One region of the Methylobacterium sp. WL69 genome, then DNA from elsewhere that is predicted to be linked to it. Evidence: predicted binding sites of a transcription regulator. Region 1 holds the regulator's gene; each other region holds the start of a gene.
The links. Region 1 encodes PhoB, which activates phosphate uptake and scavenging genes when phosphate is short. Its sites were predicted from a motif close to TGTCATNNANCTGTCAT; they were not measured.
Positions count from the first base shown of each region.

Region 1 (5,236 bases):
CGCGAGGCCGCCCTCGACCGGCTGCGTGAGAAGTTCGGCGCCGGAACGATCCAGCGCGGCCTCGCCTTCACCCCCGCGCCGCGCGCCGGCGAGTAGCGCGCGTCAGGACTTGTAGCGGGCGTCAGGATTTGCAGTCCGTCGCGGCCGGGAGCTTGTCGAGGCGGCTGAGATTGCCTGCCACGGCGAATTCCCCGTAATCCAGGCGCAGGTTTCCGCTGACCCCGTTCTCGTAGAGGTCGAAGGTCAGCACGTAGATCGGCGTGCGCTCGCCCGCGCCGGAGGTGAAGTAGCTCAGGGTCACCGGCCAGTGGGTCATGCCCGCCATCTCGCCCTCGCGCAGGGGCTTGTCGCGGTCGGATTCCGCCTTGGCGGAGGCAATCGTGGCCGGGCGTCCGATGACCGCCAGGGTGTCGTAGACCTTCCGGCCGTCGTCGGTGCCGTCGTAGACCTTGACGGAGAGCGTGGTCTGACCGGCGCGCGCCGTCTCGATGAGCCGGCGCATGTGGAGGGTGGGGAACAGCACCTCGCCGCTCGCCTGGAAGCCGTCGCGCTTGGGCTCCTTGAGGCGGACCTTGAGGGCGTCGGCCGCCGTTTCGGCGGTGCCGTCCACGGACTGGCCGGGCGTGCCGTTGAGGAGGGTGCTGACCTTGAAGCGGTAGCTGCGTCCGTCGGCGCTCTCGAAGGTGGTGTTGCGCAGGTCCGAGGTGCGGCTGCCGGTCTCACCGCTGTCCAGCACCGTCACCTGCCGGGTCTGCATCGTGTAGCCCTTGCAGGCGTCGCCCGAGAAATCGATGACGATGCGCCCGCGCGCACTCTCCACCGCCCGGGTGCCGCCGCTCTGGGCCAGGGACAGGTCGTAGACCGCCCGGTGACTGGCGAGGTGCACGGGCTCGGCGGCGCCCGCCCCGGTGGCGAACAGGACGAGACAGGCCGTGGCGCGGGGCAGACGCATGGGGTCTCCTGATGGGGGTGGATCGGGATGCGGCAGTCGCCCCTCAGATAGGCCGCCCCTCCCCCACCGGCAATGCGGGGCCGCCGGCACGCCTCGTCCGGCCAAAGGCCGGGGGTCGAAACGCGACCGCGGGAAACACAGTCGGTGGAAATTCAGTTGACGGACCCACGGCCGGCTCAAACTTGGCCGGTGGAAACTTGACCGCTCTTCCGATCACCGTCGAAGCCGCTCTTGCCTCCGGCTCGCGCGCTCCTGTACGGTTCGCCCGTCGCCGAAGAGAGCCCGAGGCGAACGTCACCCGTCCGGTCCCGAAGTCGCCAGCCGCGGAGCCCCGCCGCTGTGCCTCCGTGCCCGCGACGCCGAGGGTGAGCGAGGACGATGTCGGGAGGGGGCGATGACGGATACGATCCCGAGCTGGTCGGACGAGCGCGTCGATCTCCTGCGCCGCCTGTGGCAGGAGGGCCTGAGCGCCAGCCGCATCGCCGCGCAGCTCGGCGGCGTCACCCGCAACGCCGTCATCGGCAAGGTCCATCGCCTCGGCCTGTCCGGCCGCGCCGCGAAGGCGTCCGACACGGTCCTCCCCCGCAAGAAGGCCGCCCGCGAGGGGGAAGCCCAGGCGGCGGAAGGGGCCGGGGCCGAAGCGACCGGGGCGGCGCAGGGCGCCGAGACCGGCACGGCCGAACCCGGAGCGGTCATCGCCATGGTGCCCGTGGCCATGGTGCCCGTGGCGGCCGAGGCGCCCGCCGCCCGTGCCGAGGCGGCGCCCGTCGCGCGGGTCGAGCCCGTGGCCCTGGCGACCTCCCGGCGCGTGACGATCATGGACCTGCGCGAATCCATGTGCCGCTGGCCCCTGGGCGACCCGACCACGCCCGAGTTCCACTATTGCGGCGACCGCGCCATCACCGGCCTGCCCTACTGCACCCACCACGCCGAGATCGCCTATCAGCCGGCGGCCGAGCGCCGGCGCGACCGCCGGGTCGGCGGCTTCCGATGAGCCCGGCCGGCGGCTTCCGCTGAGCCCGGCCGGCGGCTTCCGCTGAGCCCGGCCGGCGGCTTCCGCTGAGCCCGGCCGGCGGCTTCCGCTGAGCCCAGCCGGCGGCTTCCGCTGAGCCGGGCCGGCGGCTTTCGCTAAGCTTGGCCGGCGGCTTCCGCTGAAGCGGACGCGTTACGGTTCGGCGCCGGCGAACATCTCGTCGAACGAGTAGCCCGAGCCCCGCACCGTGCGGATCGGGTCGCTCTGGCGGGGCCGGTTGAGGGCCTTGCGCAGGCGCCCGACATGAACGTCCACCGTGCGCTCGTCGATGTAGACGTCGTGCCCCCAGACCCCGTCGAGGAGCTGTTCCCGCGAAAACACGCGGCCGGGGCTCTGCATCAGGAATTCGAGGAGCTTGAACTCCGTTGGCCCGAGATGGATCTCGCGGCCCTCCCGGCGGATGCGGTGGCTGAGGCGGTCGAGCTCGATGTCGCCGGCCACCAGCAGGTTGGCCACGTGGGCGGGCTTGGCCCGCCGCAGGAGGGCCCGCACGCGGGCGAGGAGCTCGGGCACGGAGAACGGCTTGACGATGTAGTCGTCGGCGCCCGTGCCGAGGCCGCGGATGCGGTCGCTCTCCTCGCCCCGGGCCGTGAGCATGATCACCGGCAGGCGCTCGGTCTCCCTGCGCGCCCGGATGCGGCGGCACAGTTCGATCCCCGACAGGCCGGGCAGCATCCAATCCAGGAGGACGAGGTCGGGGACCTGTTCCTGCATCCGGATGTCCGCCTCGTCGCCGCGCGTCGCGGAGTCGACCACGAAGCCCTCGGCCTCGAGGTTGTAGCGCAGCAGGAGGGTCAGGGCCTCCTCGTCCTCGACGATCAGGATCCGCGTACTCATCACCCACGCCCGCTCAGTATACGCCCGCCCACCATGCGCCCCCATGCGAAACCGGGGACGTCCGGACCGGGTCCGAACGCCCCCGGAACTGTCCCGTCTCCAGGGTCCCGGCGATGGGCCCCGGTCCCCGCCGTCCCTCAGACGCCGGTGGCCACGTCGAGGGGCGGCACGTCCACCGTGGCGTAGTTCGAGGCGTCGTTCTTGGGACGGTCGCTCTCGGCCAGGCTGTTCTCGCCGGTGACGAGGTAGTGGATCGTCTCGGCGATGTTGGTGGTGTGGTCGCCGATGCGCTCGATGTTCTTGGCGACGAACAGGAGGTGGGTGCAGAACGAGATGTTGCGCGGGTCCTCCATCATGTAGGTCAGGAGTTCGCGGAACAGGGAATTGTAGAGGGCGTCGATGGCGTCGTCGCGCTCCCAGACGTCCAGAGCCGCCTTGGTGTCGCGGCTGGCATAGGCGTCGAGGACGTCCTTGAGCTGCTCCTGCACGAGGTCGCTCATGTGCTGGACGCCGATGACGATCTTCTGCGGCTGGACCTGCTCGGCGATGGCGACCACGCGCTTGGCGACGTTCTTGGCCAGATCGCCGATGCGCTCGAGGTCGTTCGAGACGCGGATGGCCGAGACCGTCTCGCGCAGGTCGATGGCCATGGGCTGGCGCCGGGCGATGAGCAGGATCGAGCGCTCCTCGATCTCGCGCTGCAGGGTGTCGAGGCGGTGATCCGCCGCGATGACGGCCTGGGCCAGGGGTACGTCGCGGCGCACGAGGGCGTCGCTCGCCTCCGTCATCATCTTCTCGGCGATGCCGCCCATCTCCGAGATGGAGCGGCGCAGGTCTTCGAGGTCGGTGTCGTAGGAACTGACGATGTGGTCGGGCATGTCGCACTCCTCGGTCAGGCCCGTCTCGGAACCTGCCACGTGGCGTTGGGGCGGGATACGGGGGTCGATGTCCCCCGCCCGAGGATCAGAGTGCCTCGCGAAACGCCCGATCGCGGCCGCTCCGCTCGAATCCGGCGGCGCGGCGGGCGTTTCGCGGGAGGCCCTCAGCCGAAGCGGCCGGTGATGTAGTCCTGGGTCTGGCGCTTCTCGGGGTTCATGAAGATCCGCGTCGTCGGCCCGAACTCGACGAGCTCGCCGAGATACATGAACGCCGTGAACTGCGAGATGCGCGCGGCCTGCTGCATGTTGTGCGTGACGATGACGATGGTGAACTCGGAGCGCAGCTGCTCGATGAGCTCCTCGATGCGGCCCGTGGAGATCGGATCGAGGGCCGAGGTCGGCTCGTCGAACAGGATCACCTCGGGGCGCTGGGCCACGGTGCGGGCGATGCACAGGCGCTGCTGCTGGCCGCCCGAGAGGCCCATGCCGGACTGCTTGAGCTTGTCCTTGACCTCGTCCCACAGGGCGGCCTTGCGGAGCGACTCCTCCACGCGCACGTCGAGGTCGGCTTTCGGCAGCTTCTCGTAGAGGCGCAGGCCGAAGGCGACGTTGTCGTAGATCGACATGGGGAACGGCGTCGGCTTCTGGAACACCATGCCGATGCGCGAGCGCAGCTCGTTGAGATCGACCTTCGCATCGAGGACGTTCTGGCCGTCGAGCAGGATCTGCCCTTCCGCGCGCTGGTCCGGATACAGGCTGTAGATGCGGTTGAAGGTGCGCAGCAGGGTCGACTTCCCGCAGCCCGACGGGCCGATGAGCGCCGTCACCTGGCGGTCGTGGAAGTTGAGGTTCACGGATTTCAGACCGTGGAAGCTGCCGTAGTAGAAATTCAGGTCCTTCACGGCGATGCGGACGGGGGAGTTCTCGTCCGCCTTGTGGCGGCCGGTGAGCTGCGCGGCGGTGATCCCGGAGGCGGCGTTCATCGGTGGCAATCCTTCGATCGAGCGGGGGGCGGTGGGAGCGGCGCGCGGATCAGCGCGCCCGCTCGCTCTTGATGACGAAGCGGGCCACGATCGACAGGGCGAGGATCGTGACGGTGATCAGGAGGGCGCCGGCCCAGGCGAGCTGCTGCCAGTTCGGGTAGGGCGAGAGGGCGAACTGGTAGATCATCACCGGCAGGTTCGGCACGCCGCCCATGAGGTTGGGTGAGAACCAGCTGTTGTTGTTCAGCGCCGTGAACAGCAGCGGCGCGGTCTCGCCGGCGATGCGGGCCAGCGCCAGGATGATGCCGGTGACGATGCCGGCCGAGGCCCCGCGCCAGGTGATGGCGGTGATGACCTTCGAGGGCGGGGCGCCCAACGCCGCGCCGGCCTCGCGCAGGGTCGAGGGCACGAGGCGCAGCATGTCCTCCGTGGTCCGCACGATGACCGGGGTGGCGATGATGGCGAGGGCCACGGCGCCGGCCCAGCCCGAGTAGCTGCCCATGGGCCGCACCATGAGGGTGTAGACGAACAGGCCGATGAGGATGGAGGGCGC
Region 1 covers NZ_VRUZ01000084.1:4,038-9,273, forward strand. Annotated here, with positions in the region: gene FV218_RS17895 (DNA polymerase IV) at 1-96, shown strand, start outside; gene FV218_RS17900 (cell envelope integrity EipB family protein) at 122-952, opposite strand; gene FV218_RS17905 (GcrA family cell cycle regulator) at 1,347-1,946, shown strand; gene phoB (phosphate regulon transcriptional regulator PhoB) at 2,118-2,822, opposite strand; gene phoU (phosphate signaling complex protein PhoU) at 2,960-3,700, opposite strand; gene pstB (phosphate ABC transporter ATP-binding protein PstB) at 3,865-4,683, opposite strand; gene pstA (phosphate ABC transporter permease PstA) at 4,733-5,236, opposite strand, start outside.

Region 2 (5,236 bases), on a different contig from region 1:
TCGAAACGGGCCTTGAGTTCGACCAGCGCCGTGACCGACTTGCCGAGCTCGGCGGCTTCCGCCAGGGCCGCCACGATGGGCGAGTTCGAGGAGGTGCGGTAGAGGGTCTGCTTGATCGCCACGACGTTGGGATCGCGGGCGGCCTGGGCCAGGAACTGCACCACCGCGTCGAACGATTCGTAGGGGTGGTGGACGGTGAAGTCCTTCTGCCGGATGGCGGCGAACACGTCGCCGCCGCTCTCGCGGATGCGCTCGGGGAAGCGCGGGTTGTAGGCCTTGAACTTGAGTTCCGGCCGGTCGATCCCGACGATCTGCGACAGCTCGTTGAGGGCCAGCATGCCCTCGATGAGGAACACCGCGTCGGGGCCGATCTCGAGCTCGTCGGCGACGAACGCCCGCAGGTCCTCCGACATGCCGGCCTCGACCTCGAGGCGGATGACGATGCCGCGGCGGCGCTGCTTCAGGGCCGATTCGAAATGCAGGACGAGATCCTCGGCCTCTTCCTCGATCTCGAGGTCGGAATCGCGGATCACCCGGAACGCGCCGTGGCCGCGCAGGGAGTAGCCCGGGAACAGGCGCCCGGTGAACAGGACGATGACCTGCTCGATGGCGATGAAGCGCGCCGTGGCATCCCCCTCGGCATCGGGCAGGCGCACGAAGCGGTCGACGAGGGCCGGCAGGCGGATCAGGGCGCGCAGCACCCGGCCGTCGCGGGGGCGCATGAGCATCAGGGCGATGGTCGAGCCGAGATTCGGGATGAACGGGAACGGGTGCGCGGGATCGATGGCGAGGGGCGTCAGCACCGGGAAGACGTGGCTGAGGAAATACTCCTCCAGCCAGGCCTTGTGCTCCGGGGCGAGGCCGGCGGGCTCGACGAGCTCGATGCCGGCGCCGAGGAGTTCGCCTCGCAATTCGCGCCAGCGCTGCTGCTGGTCGAGGGCGAGGCGCGACACGTCCGTGCCGACGCGGGCGAGCTGCTCGGCCGGGCTCAGGCCGTCCTGCGACGGCGCCACGAGGCCGGAGCGGACCTGATCGTGCAGGCCGGCCACGCGCACCATGAAGAATTCGTCGAGGTTGTTGGCCGAGATCGAGAGGAAGCGCAGCTGCTCCAGCAGGGGGTGGTTGGGATTGGACGCCTCCTCCAGCACCCGGCGGTTGAACTGGAGCCAGGACAGCTCGCGGTTGACGAAGCGCTCGGGCGAGTGGCGCAGGGCGAGGCCGGCCTCGCGGACGGTGTCGCGGACATCCGCCTCGGCGGGGAGATCGGGACCGGAATCCGGCAGGAGCGCCTCCGCCGGAGGCAGGTCGACGTCGGGCCCGGCCTCGGCGGCCAGCGCCGCGGGCGCGTCCGGGCCTGACACGGGCTTCTCGCCGGGCACGGGCTTGTCCTGCGCGGCGCGTTTCGGGGCGGACCGCGCGGCCCGGGGACGGGCCGGCGCACGGGTGGCCTCGGCCTCGGCGGGTCCGGTCTCCGGTGCGGTCGCGTCCGATTCCATGTCCGCCAAGTGGGTGTCTCCTGAAAGCTGAGGGGCGGCTTCCTAGCATGCGGGAAGGCGCGATTCTTGACAGTTCGATGACAGTCTTCCGCGCGCGGCCGGATCGACGCTCCTAGTCGGCGTCGTCGGCCTCGTCATCCGTCGCATCGAGGCCGAGGCGGGCGAGAACCGCCAGGGCCAGGGGCCGGGTGATGCGCCGGCCGCGCCCGAGGGCGTCGCGGTCGAGCTCGGTCACCACCTGCCGGGCGAGGCCGAACGAGCGGTCGATGCGCAGGGCCAGGGCCTCGACCACGGCGAGATCGACCACGAGCTGGCGGTCCACGAACAGCTTGACGAGGACGGCGCGCAGGAGCGCGTCGTCGGGGGGAAGGATGGTGGCGCCGGGCGCCAGGCGCAGGCGCGAGCGCAGGTCCGCCGTGGCGAGGCCCATGGCCTCCACCGGCTGGGCCGCCGTGACGAGGACGGGGCTGCCATGCTCGCGGGCGAGGTTGAGGAGGTGGAACAGGGCCGCCTCGTCGCGGCCCTCGGCCCGGTCGATGTCCTCGATGACGAGGGCGCCGTTAGAGACGAGGTGGGGCACCGCCGCCGCCCGGACCTCGGCGACGGCGGCGGTCCAGGCATGGGCCCGCGTCGCCCAGATCGAGGCGAGGTGGCTCTTGCCGCTGCCGGGCGGCCCGGTGAGGACGCAGACGGTGTCGGGCCAGTTCGGCCAGGCCTCCACCAGACCGTAGGCGGCCGCGTTGGCCGGGCCGACCAGGAAATCCTCCCGCCCGTAGCGGGGGTCGGCGGGCAGGTCGAAGGCGAGTTGTTTCGGCGGCGCGTTCTCGCGGATGGCCATCAGGTCTCACGGTTGGGGAGCAGCACCGGGGAGCCCGCGTGATAGAGCGGGCTCTGCAGGTAGCGGCCGAGGGCGAAGCGCACCACGACGCCGATGGAGGCGGCCACGGGCACGGCCAGCAGCAGGCCGAGGAAGCCGAACAGCGACCCGAAGGCCAGGAGCGCGAACATGAGCCAGACCGGGTGGAGGCCCACCGATTCGCCCACGAGCTTCGGCGAGATGATGTTGCCCTCCAGGAACTGGCCGACCACGAACACCCCGATGGTGAGCCCGATATGGAGCCAGTCGGATTCGGGCCAGAACTGCGCCAGGGCGACGCCGACGGAGAGCAGGAAGCCCGTGAGCGTGCCGACATACGGGATGAAGGTGAGGAACCCGGCGATGAGGCCGATGAGCACGCCGAAATTCAGCCCGATGGCGAACAGGCCCACGGCGTAGAAGCTGCCGAGGATCAGGCAGACCAGGGTCTGGCCGCGCACGAAGCCGGTGATGGCCCCGTTGATCTCGCGGCCGAGGCGGCGCACCACGGGGCGGTGCCGCGGCGGCACCCAGCTGTCCAGGGCCGCGATCATCCGGTCCCAGTCGACGAGCAGGTAGAACGCCACCACGGGCGTCACCACGAGAAGCGAGGCGATGGAGATCAGCGCCTGGCTGCCCGACCACAGGGATTTCAGGAACGCCAGGAACCACGTGCCACCCTGCCCCACCAGGGTGCCGACGGAGGATTGCAGGTCGGTCAGCACGTCCGCGCCGCCCACGCGCTGCAAGAGCGGGCCGGCCCGCTCCGTCAGGATTCCCTGCAGCCGGGCGACCATGCCGGGCAGGGTGGCGACCAGCGCGGCGATCTGGTTGGCGGCGAGCGGCACGACGATGAGGAGCGCCACCACGAGGGCGACTACGAACATCGCCAGGATCAGGAGCGAGGCCGAGAGCCGCCCGAGGCCGAGGCGCTCCAGCCGGTCGGCGAGGGGATCGAGGAGGTAGGCCAGCGCGAGCCCCGCCACGAAGGGTAGCATCACGTCGGCCAGCAGGTAGAGCAGCAGGACGACCCCGCCGAGCGCCAGACACCCGATCACCGCCCTGCCGCGCATCGGCCGTCCTCCCCCGCACACGCCGCCCGTGCGCTCCCGAGAGTGGGAAGCCGGGGCGGTGCGGTCAAGGCTCGGCGTCGGTCCCGTGCTCCGCTCGCGCCGATGACGACCGGACCTCGCTGCGTCCGGCGGGCGCCGACCGCCGCGTCCGCGCATCCATCAACTACAGTCCGGGAAAAACACTGTGGATTTCTCGAGCACCCGCGACGGCCACTTGGTCAAAGGGCTACTGTCTCAAGTCCGGAGACGAAATGAGACTCATTCCCCGACACTAGGCCGGATAATTAACCGCCCTGCCGCAGAACCCTCCCGGGAGATGGAGACCGATCAATGCGTTTGTCGAGTAAGCTCGTCGGATTGGTCGCGGCGATGCTGATCTCTAGCCTGCTCCTGGCCGGGTCGATCATCCTCTATGGGCGATCCGTCGCTCAGGTCAGTGCGACGCACGAGACGCGTCAGAAATCGATCCTCCTCGCCGACGAAATTCGGCAGAGCTCGGACGACCTCACCCGTCTCGGCCGCACCTACGTCGTGACCGGGAAGGCGGCCTACAAACGGCAGTACCAGAGCATCCTCGACATCCGCTCCGGCCGCGCGCCGCGCCCGGAGGAGTATCATCGCATCTACTGGGACTTCGTCGCGGCCGGCGTGGCGAAGCCGCGCCCGGACGGCGAGACCGTATCGATGCCCGACCTCATGAAGCGCCTCGGCTTCTCCCAGCGGGAATACGACATGCTGGCCGAATCTGTCCGCAACTCGGACGGCCTGGTCCAGCTCGAGGTCGAGGCGATGAATCTCGTCGAGGGCAAGGACAGCACGGGTCAGCCCCTGGCACAGCCGGATGGGGTCCGGGACCGCAACCGGGCGATCGACCTCGTCCATTCCGACGCCTATCACGCCTTCAAGGCGCAGATCATGAAGCCCCTCGACGGGTTCTACGGGCTGATGCAGGCGCGCACCGATGCGGCCGTCGCGACGGACGAGGCCCGGGCGCACCTCTACTTCACCGTCGTGGTCGCCGCGCTGACGGCCACCGTCGCGAGCTTCCTGGCGCTCGGCTGATTCGCCTACGAGGCCCTGGTCCGCGGCTACGGTGCGGTCGGCGAGGCCATGGGCCGGATCGCCCGGGGCGATTACGCCGCGGCGGTACCGGGCCGGGGACGCCGCGACGAGGTCGGCGACCTCGCCCGCGGCCTCGAAGCCTTCAAGGCCAACCTCGCCCGGGACGTGTCGGAACGCCACGCCGAGGAAACCCGGGTGCGCGAGGCCACCCGCCGGGGCCACACCGAGACCCTGGCGCAATCCTTCGAGGCGACGTTCAGCGGCATCGTCCGGGCCGTGGCGACGTCCGTGGGCGAGCTGCAGGGCACCGCGCTGACGATGTCGCGGATGGCCGGCGACACCGCCGACCGCTCGGGCGCCGTGATCCGGGCCGCGGAGGAGGCGTCCGCCAACGTCGCCGCCGTGGCGGCGGCGGCGGAGCAGCTCAGCGCCTCGGTGTCGGAGGTCGGCCGTCAGGTCGACAGTTCGGCGGCCCTGACGCAGGCGAGCGCGACGGAGGCCGGACGCACCGCCGGCCTAGTGCAGAATCTGAGTCAGGCGGCGACCCGGGTCGGCGACGTGGTGGCGATGATCAACGGCATCGCCGGCCAGACCAACCTGCTCGCCCTCAACGCCACCATCGAGGCCGCCCGGGCCGGCGAGGCGGGACGTGGCTTCGCCGTGGTCGCGGCCGAGGTCAAGGAACTCGCGAACCAGACCGCCCGGGCCACCGAAGAGATCGCTTCGCAGATCGGGAGCATCCAGGCGGT
Region 2 covers NZ_VRUZ01000006.1:29,345-34,580, reverse strand. Annotated here, with positions in the region: gene FV218_RS03415 (RNA degradosome polyphosphate kinase) at 1-1,496, opposite strand, end outside; gene FV218_RS03410 (DnaA/Hda family protein) at 1,609-2,328, opposite strand; gene FV218_RS03405 (AI-2E family transporter) at 2,334-3,425, opposite strand; gene FV218_RS23105 (hypothetical protein) at 3,756-4,487, shown strand; gene FV218_RS23100 (methyl-accepting chemotaxis protein) at 4,536-5,236, shown strand, end outside.
Region 2: a site for PhoB is predicted at 1,563-1,579, ahead of FV218_RS03415 (RNA degradosome polyphosphate kinase). Genes of this name have one in related genera too.

Region 3 (5,236 bases), on a different contig from region 1:
CGTCCGCCACCACCTCGCCGACGAGGCCGATGGCGAGGGCCTCCTCCGCGCCAATAAGGCGGGCGGTGAAGATCATGTCCTTGACCCGGGCCGGGCCGACGAGGCCGGAGAGGCGCTTGAGGTTGGCGAGCGACAGGCAGTTGCCGAGCGTCCGCGCGATGGGGAAGCCGAAGCGGGCGTCGCGGGTGGCGATCCGGAGGTCGCAGGACGCCGCGATGGCCGCCCCCCCGCCGGTGCAGGCGCCCGCGATGGCGGCGATGACGGGCACGCGCAGGCGTTCCAGGGCGCCCATCACCCGGTCCATGAACCGCTCGTAGTCGAGGGCATCCTGGGCGGACGAGAAGCCGCGGAACTGGGCAATGTCGGTGCCGGCGGCGAACGCCTTGTCGCCGGCCCCGGTGATCACCAGCACCCGCACGGACGGGTCGGCGGCGATGCGGGCGCAGTGGTCGATGATCCCCTGGTACATGGCGAAGGTGAGGGCGTTGCGCGCCCGGGGCCGGTTGAGGACGAGGCGGGCGATGCCGGCCGCGTCCTGGGTGAACAGGATCTCGTCGGCGGCGGTCGGGGCGGCACTCATGGCGGGTCCGGGGTGGCGTGGGCGGTGCCCCCGGCATGCCCAGCCCGGCCGCCCGAATCAACCCGGCCGGGAACGCCCGCCGGACGCGTCCGTTGATGTCGGATTTGGCATTCGGCGCGCGACGGCGGCGCCCTCGGGAGACGATTCATGCGCGGATGGATGCGACACGCGGCCGGCGTCGCCGCGCTCGGGCTGGCCCTCGGCACGGCGCAGGCGGCGCAGGCCGGCTGCACCCGCCAGGTGATCAACCGGACGGTCCACGACGTGGTGTTCAGCCAGGATGGCGGCCCGGCGATCACCGTGCAGCCGCGCCGGGCCCGCACCATCCTCTACCGCCAGTCGGGGCGGGTCGACGTCGCGGTCTATTGCCGGTCGCGGGTCGCCGGCCTCGAACCCGTCCCGCAGGAGCCCGCGTTCCGGGCCGCGTTCGACACCGTGGCGGTGTTGGACCGCTGCTACGTCGCCGTCGGCCGCGGCGGCACCCAACCCATCGCCCTCAACAACCCGCGCCAGGGCGACATCGTGGTGGCGCCCTACGGGCTCGCCTGCCCGTAGGGGCGGCGAGCCTCCTCCAGAACACCGCCTCAGAACACCGCCGGCACGAACATCTCCGGCGGAACCGGCTGGCGGGCGTAGTCGTCGTGGCGCTCGCGCTCGGGCAGGTGGACGGGCGGATGCTCGACCTCGCCGTAGGGGATCTGCGACAGCAGGTGGGCGATGCAGTTGAGGCGGGCCTTCTTCTTGTCCACGGCCTCCACCACCCACCACGGCGCCTCCGGGATGTGGGTGCGGGCGAGCATCACCTCCTTGGCCTTGGTGTAGTCCTCCCACAGGCGGCGGGACTGCACGTCCATGGGCGAGAGCTTCCACTGCTTCAGCGGGTCGTGGATGCGCATGGTGAAGCGCAGTTCCTGCTCCTCGTCGGTGATGGAGAACCAGTATTTCAGCACGATGATGCCCGAGCGCACCAGCATCCGCTCGAATTCCGGCACGGAGCGGAAGAACTCCTCGACCTCGTCGGGGGTGCAGAAGCCCATCACCCGCTCGACGCCGGCGCGGTTGTACCAGGAGCGGTCGAACAGCACGATCTCGCCGCCCGCGGGCAGGTGGCTGACGTAGCGCTGGAAGTACCATTGGGTGCGCTCGCGCTCGCTCGGGGCCGGCAGGGCGGCGACCCGGCAGACGCGGGGGTTGAGGCGCTGGGTGATGCGCTTGATGGCGCCGCCCTTGCCGGCGGAATCGCGGCCCTCGAAGATCACCACCACGCGCAGCTTCTGGGCCTGCACCCAGTCCTGCAGGCGCACCAGTTCGTGCTGGAGCCGGAACAGCTCGCGAAAATAGCGCTTGCGGTCCATCTGCGGCGGCCGCGGCGCCCCCCCGACGGCGTCGGCGAGCTGTTCGAGGCGCTCCTCGTCCAGCTCCATCTCGAGCTCCTCGTCGAAATCGTCGGCGACCTCCCGCCGGATCGCCTCGAGGTCGAAGCCGCCCGCCCGCTGCCCGTGATCCATTGTCTTCCCGAAGCCCCGCCGTCTGTCGGACGCTTAGATCACGGCGATATGACAGTTCGGCGAAGCACGCCCCTTCGTACCGGGGGCGTGGCAGGGGCATCACCGGCGACGCCGACCATCGGCCCCGATCGCGCCGACGGGGCAGTCATTTCGGACGGTCCGGCCGATGTCGGTGGCCCAGGCCACTAGAATACAGTCAAAAAATTCTCTAGAGTTTAAATTGTTACCTAGAGTTTTTTCCAGCGAGGCACTGATGAGCAGCTGTAAGGGAAGCAACGGCGACACCTGGGAGATCTACGGCAGCGGGACCGACTGGCGCTGGCGCCGCACCTCACCGAACGGACGGATCGTCGGGGCTTCGACAGAATCATACACGAGCAAGGCGCATTGCATCGACAATGCGCGCCGCAACGGCATGGACTGCACGCCGGCTTAGGGCGCAGGGCCGGTTCGCCGCGCCATCCGCAAGGCGAGCTGGCGCGTCCAGGAAGGGGGAAGCGTCATCAGGGTGTCGCCGAGGCGGGCGATGGAGCCGGGGACGATCCGGCATTTTGCCGGCACGGGACACGGCCAAAACCCATGCCGCGCCTTCTCACCGACGAGGCCGTCCTGCCGGGCGTGCTGTTCGCCCTACGCTTCGACGGGGAGGGCCGCGCCGTGCCCATCGCGTCCGCCGCCGACCTGCCGGCACCGGACGCGGCGGGCGCGGGCTTCGTCTGGCTCCACGTCGATCTCATCGACGCCCGCGTCGCCGGGCTCATCGAGGCCGGGCGGTTCGGGCCGCCGCGCCTGTCGGCCGCCACCTTCGGGCGCGACGAGCACCAGCGCGTGGTGGTGGAGGGCACCTGCCTCGGCGTGGTCATCGCCGACCGCGAGCGCGCCTTCGACGGCGCCATCGGCGAGGAACCGACGGGGCGCCTGCACTGCGTCCTCGGCCCGAACGTCCTCGTCAGCGGCAGGCGCCACGCCACCGCCGGCGCCGAGGCCGCCCGCGACGCGGTGCTGGCCGGCGCCCGCGTGACCTCGCCGGCCCGGCTCCTGGAGCGCCTCGTCGAGGGCGTCGTCGCCTCCCTCGACGCCTGCGCCAAGCGCTTCTCCAACGAACTCGATATCATCGAGGACCGCGTCCTCGACGAGACCCGCGCCGCCGATCCGAAGCCCCTGGCCCCCATCCGCCGGCAGGCCGTGCGCCAGCACCGCCAGCTCTCGGGCCTGGCCGCCGTGTTCCACCGCCTCGAAGCCGAGACCGACGAGGACGACGACGCCCTGCCCGAGGCGGTGGTGACCATGGCCGCCCGCGTGGTCCAGCGCCTCGATTCGCTCCACCGCGACATGCACGTCCTGTCCGAGCGCACCCGCCTGCTGCAGGACGAGATCGCCGGCCGCACCGCCGCCGAGACCAACCGCCAGCTCTTCACCCTGTCGGTGCTCACCGCCCTGTTCCTGCCGCCGACCCTGGTGACCGGCGTGTTCGGCATGAACACCAAGGGCCTGTTCCTGGGCGAGTTCGAGAACGGCTCGTTCCTGGCGCTGGGGATCTGCGGCCTCGCGGCCCTGGCGGTCTACGGCGTGATCCGCCGCCTCGGGCTCGTCAAACGCCGCGCCCGGTCGTAAGCCGGCGTCCTGTCGCGCGGCGGAGCGCCTGAAATCCCCGCGCCCCGCCCGCGTTCGTCATCGAAGCGTCACCTCCCGGCGCGAACGGTGCGCCCAACCCCGTCTGGAGCCTTCCCCGCATGGACTTCTTCCGCCGCTTCACCGTGCTGATGTGCGCGCCGAACTTCGATCCGGACGATCTCGAGGGCGTGCGCGTCCAGCAGATCCTCACCTCCATCGAAAAGCTCGGCTTCGAGGTGGTGCGGGCCCGGCGCGTCGAGGACGCGGCCATCGCGGTCCAGACCGATTCCGCCATCGGCTGCATGGTGGTGGATTGGGGCAAGCGCGGCCTCGACGGCAAGGCGGCGGCGCTGATCAACCTCATGCGCAAGCGCGGGCTCGAAATGCCCATCGTGATCATGGTCCGCCGGAAGCGCCTGGAGGACATCCCCGTCGAGGTGCTCGACTTCATCGACGGCTACATCTTCCTCGCCGAGGAGACCCCGGACTACATCGCCCGCGGCCTCGTCAGCCGGGTGAAGCAGTACGCCGAGACCCTGAAGACGCCGTTCTTCGGGGCGCTCGTCGACTACGCCGAGCAGGGCAACCAGCTCTGGACCTGCCCCGGCCACAACGGCGGCATCTTCTACAACCGCTCGCCCATCGGCCGCATCTTCGTCGAGCACCTCGGCGAGGCGGTGTTTCGCGACGACCTCGACAACTCGGTCCTCGACCTCGGCGACCTCCTGGTCCACGAGGGCCCGGCCCTGAAGGCGCAGAAGGAGGCCGCCGTCATCTTCGGGGCGGAGAAGACCTACTTCGTCCTCAACGGCACCTCGGCCTCGAACAAGATCGTGCTCTCGGCCCTGGTGGCGGAGGGCGACCTCGTCCTGTTCGACCGCAACAACCACAAGGCGGCCCATCACGGCGCCCTGTTCCTCGGCGGCGCGATCCCGGTCTTCCTCGAGACCGACCGCAACTGCTTCGGCCTCATCGGGCCCATGTACCACGAGGCCCTCGACGAGACCCTGATCCGCGAGAAGATCCGCGACAACCCGCTGATCACCGACCCGGAGGCGTGGAAGCGCGAGCGCCCGTTCCGCGTGGCGGTGGTCGAGCAGTGCACCTACGACGGCACCATCTACAACGCGCAGATGATCGTCGATAAGATCGGACACCTCTGCGACTACATCCTGTTCGACGAGGCCTGGGCCGGCTTCATGAAGTTCCACCCGCTCTTCGCCGGGTGCTTCGCCATGGGGCTCAAGGGTCTCGATGAGACCTCGCCGGGCATCATCGCCACCCAGTCGACCCACAAGCAGCTGGCGAGCTTCTCGCAGGCGTCGCAGATCCACACCAAGGACAGCCACATCCGCGGCCAGACCCGGCGGATCGAGCACCGCCGCTTCAACGAGACCTTCCTCGTCCACGCCTCGACCTCGCCGTTCTACCCCCTGTTCGCCTCCCTCGACGTCGGCGCCCAGATGATGAAGGGCCGCTCGGGCGTGGTCCTGTGGGACGACACCATCCGCCTCGGCATCGAGTGGCGCAAGAA
Region 3 covers NZ_VRUZ01000073.1:3,948-9,183, reverse strand. Annotated here, with positions in the region: gene FV218_RS16950 (enoyl-CoA hydratase/isomerase family protein) at 1-580, opposite strand, end outside; gene FV218_RS16945 (hypothetical protein) at 728-1,135, shown strand; gene ppk2 (polyphosphate kinase 2) at 1,165-2,088, opposite strand; gene FV218_RS16935 (DUF1508 domain-containing protein) at 2,342-2,524, shown strand; gene FV218_RS16930 (CorA family divalent cation transporter) at 2,668-3,702, shown strand; gene FV218_RS16925 (Orn/Lys/Arg decarboxylase N-terminal domain-containing protein) at 3,822-5,236, shown strand, end outside.
Region 3: a site for PhoB is predicted at 2,126-2,142, ahead of ppk2 (polyphosphate kinase 2). Genes of this name have one in related genera too.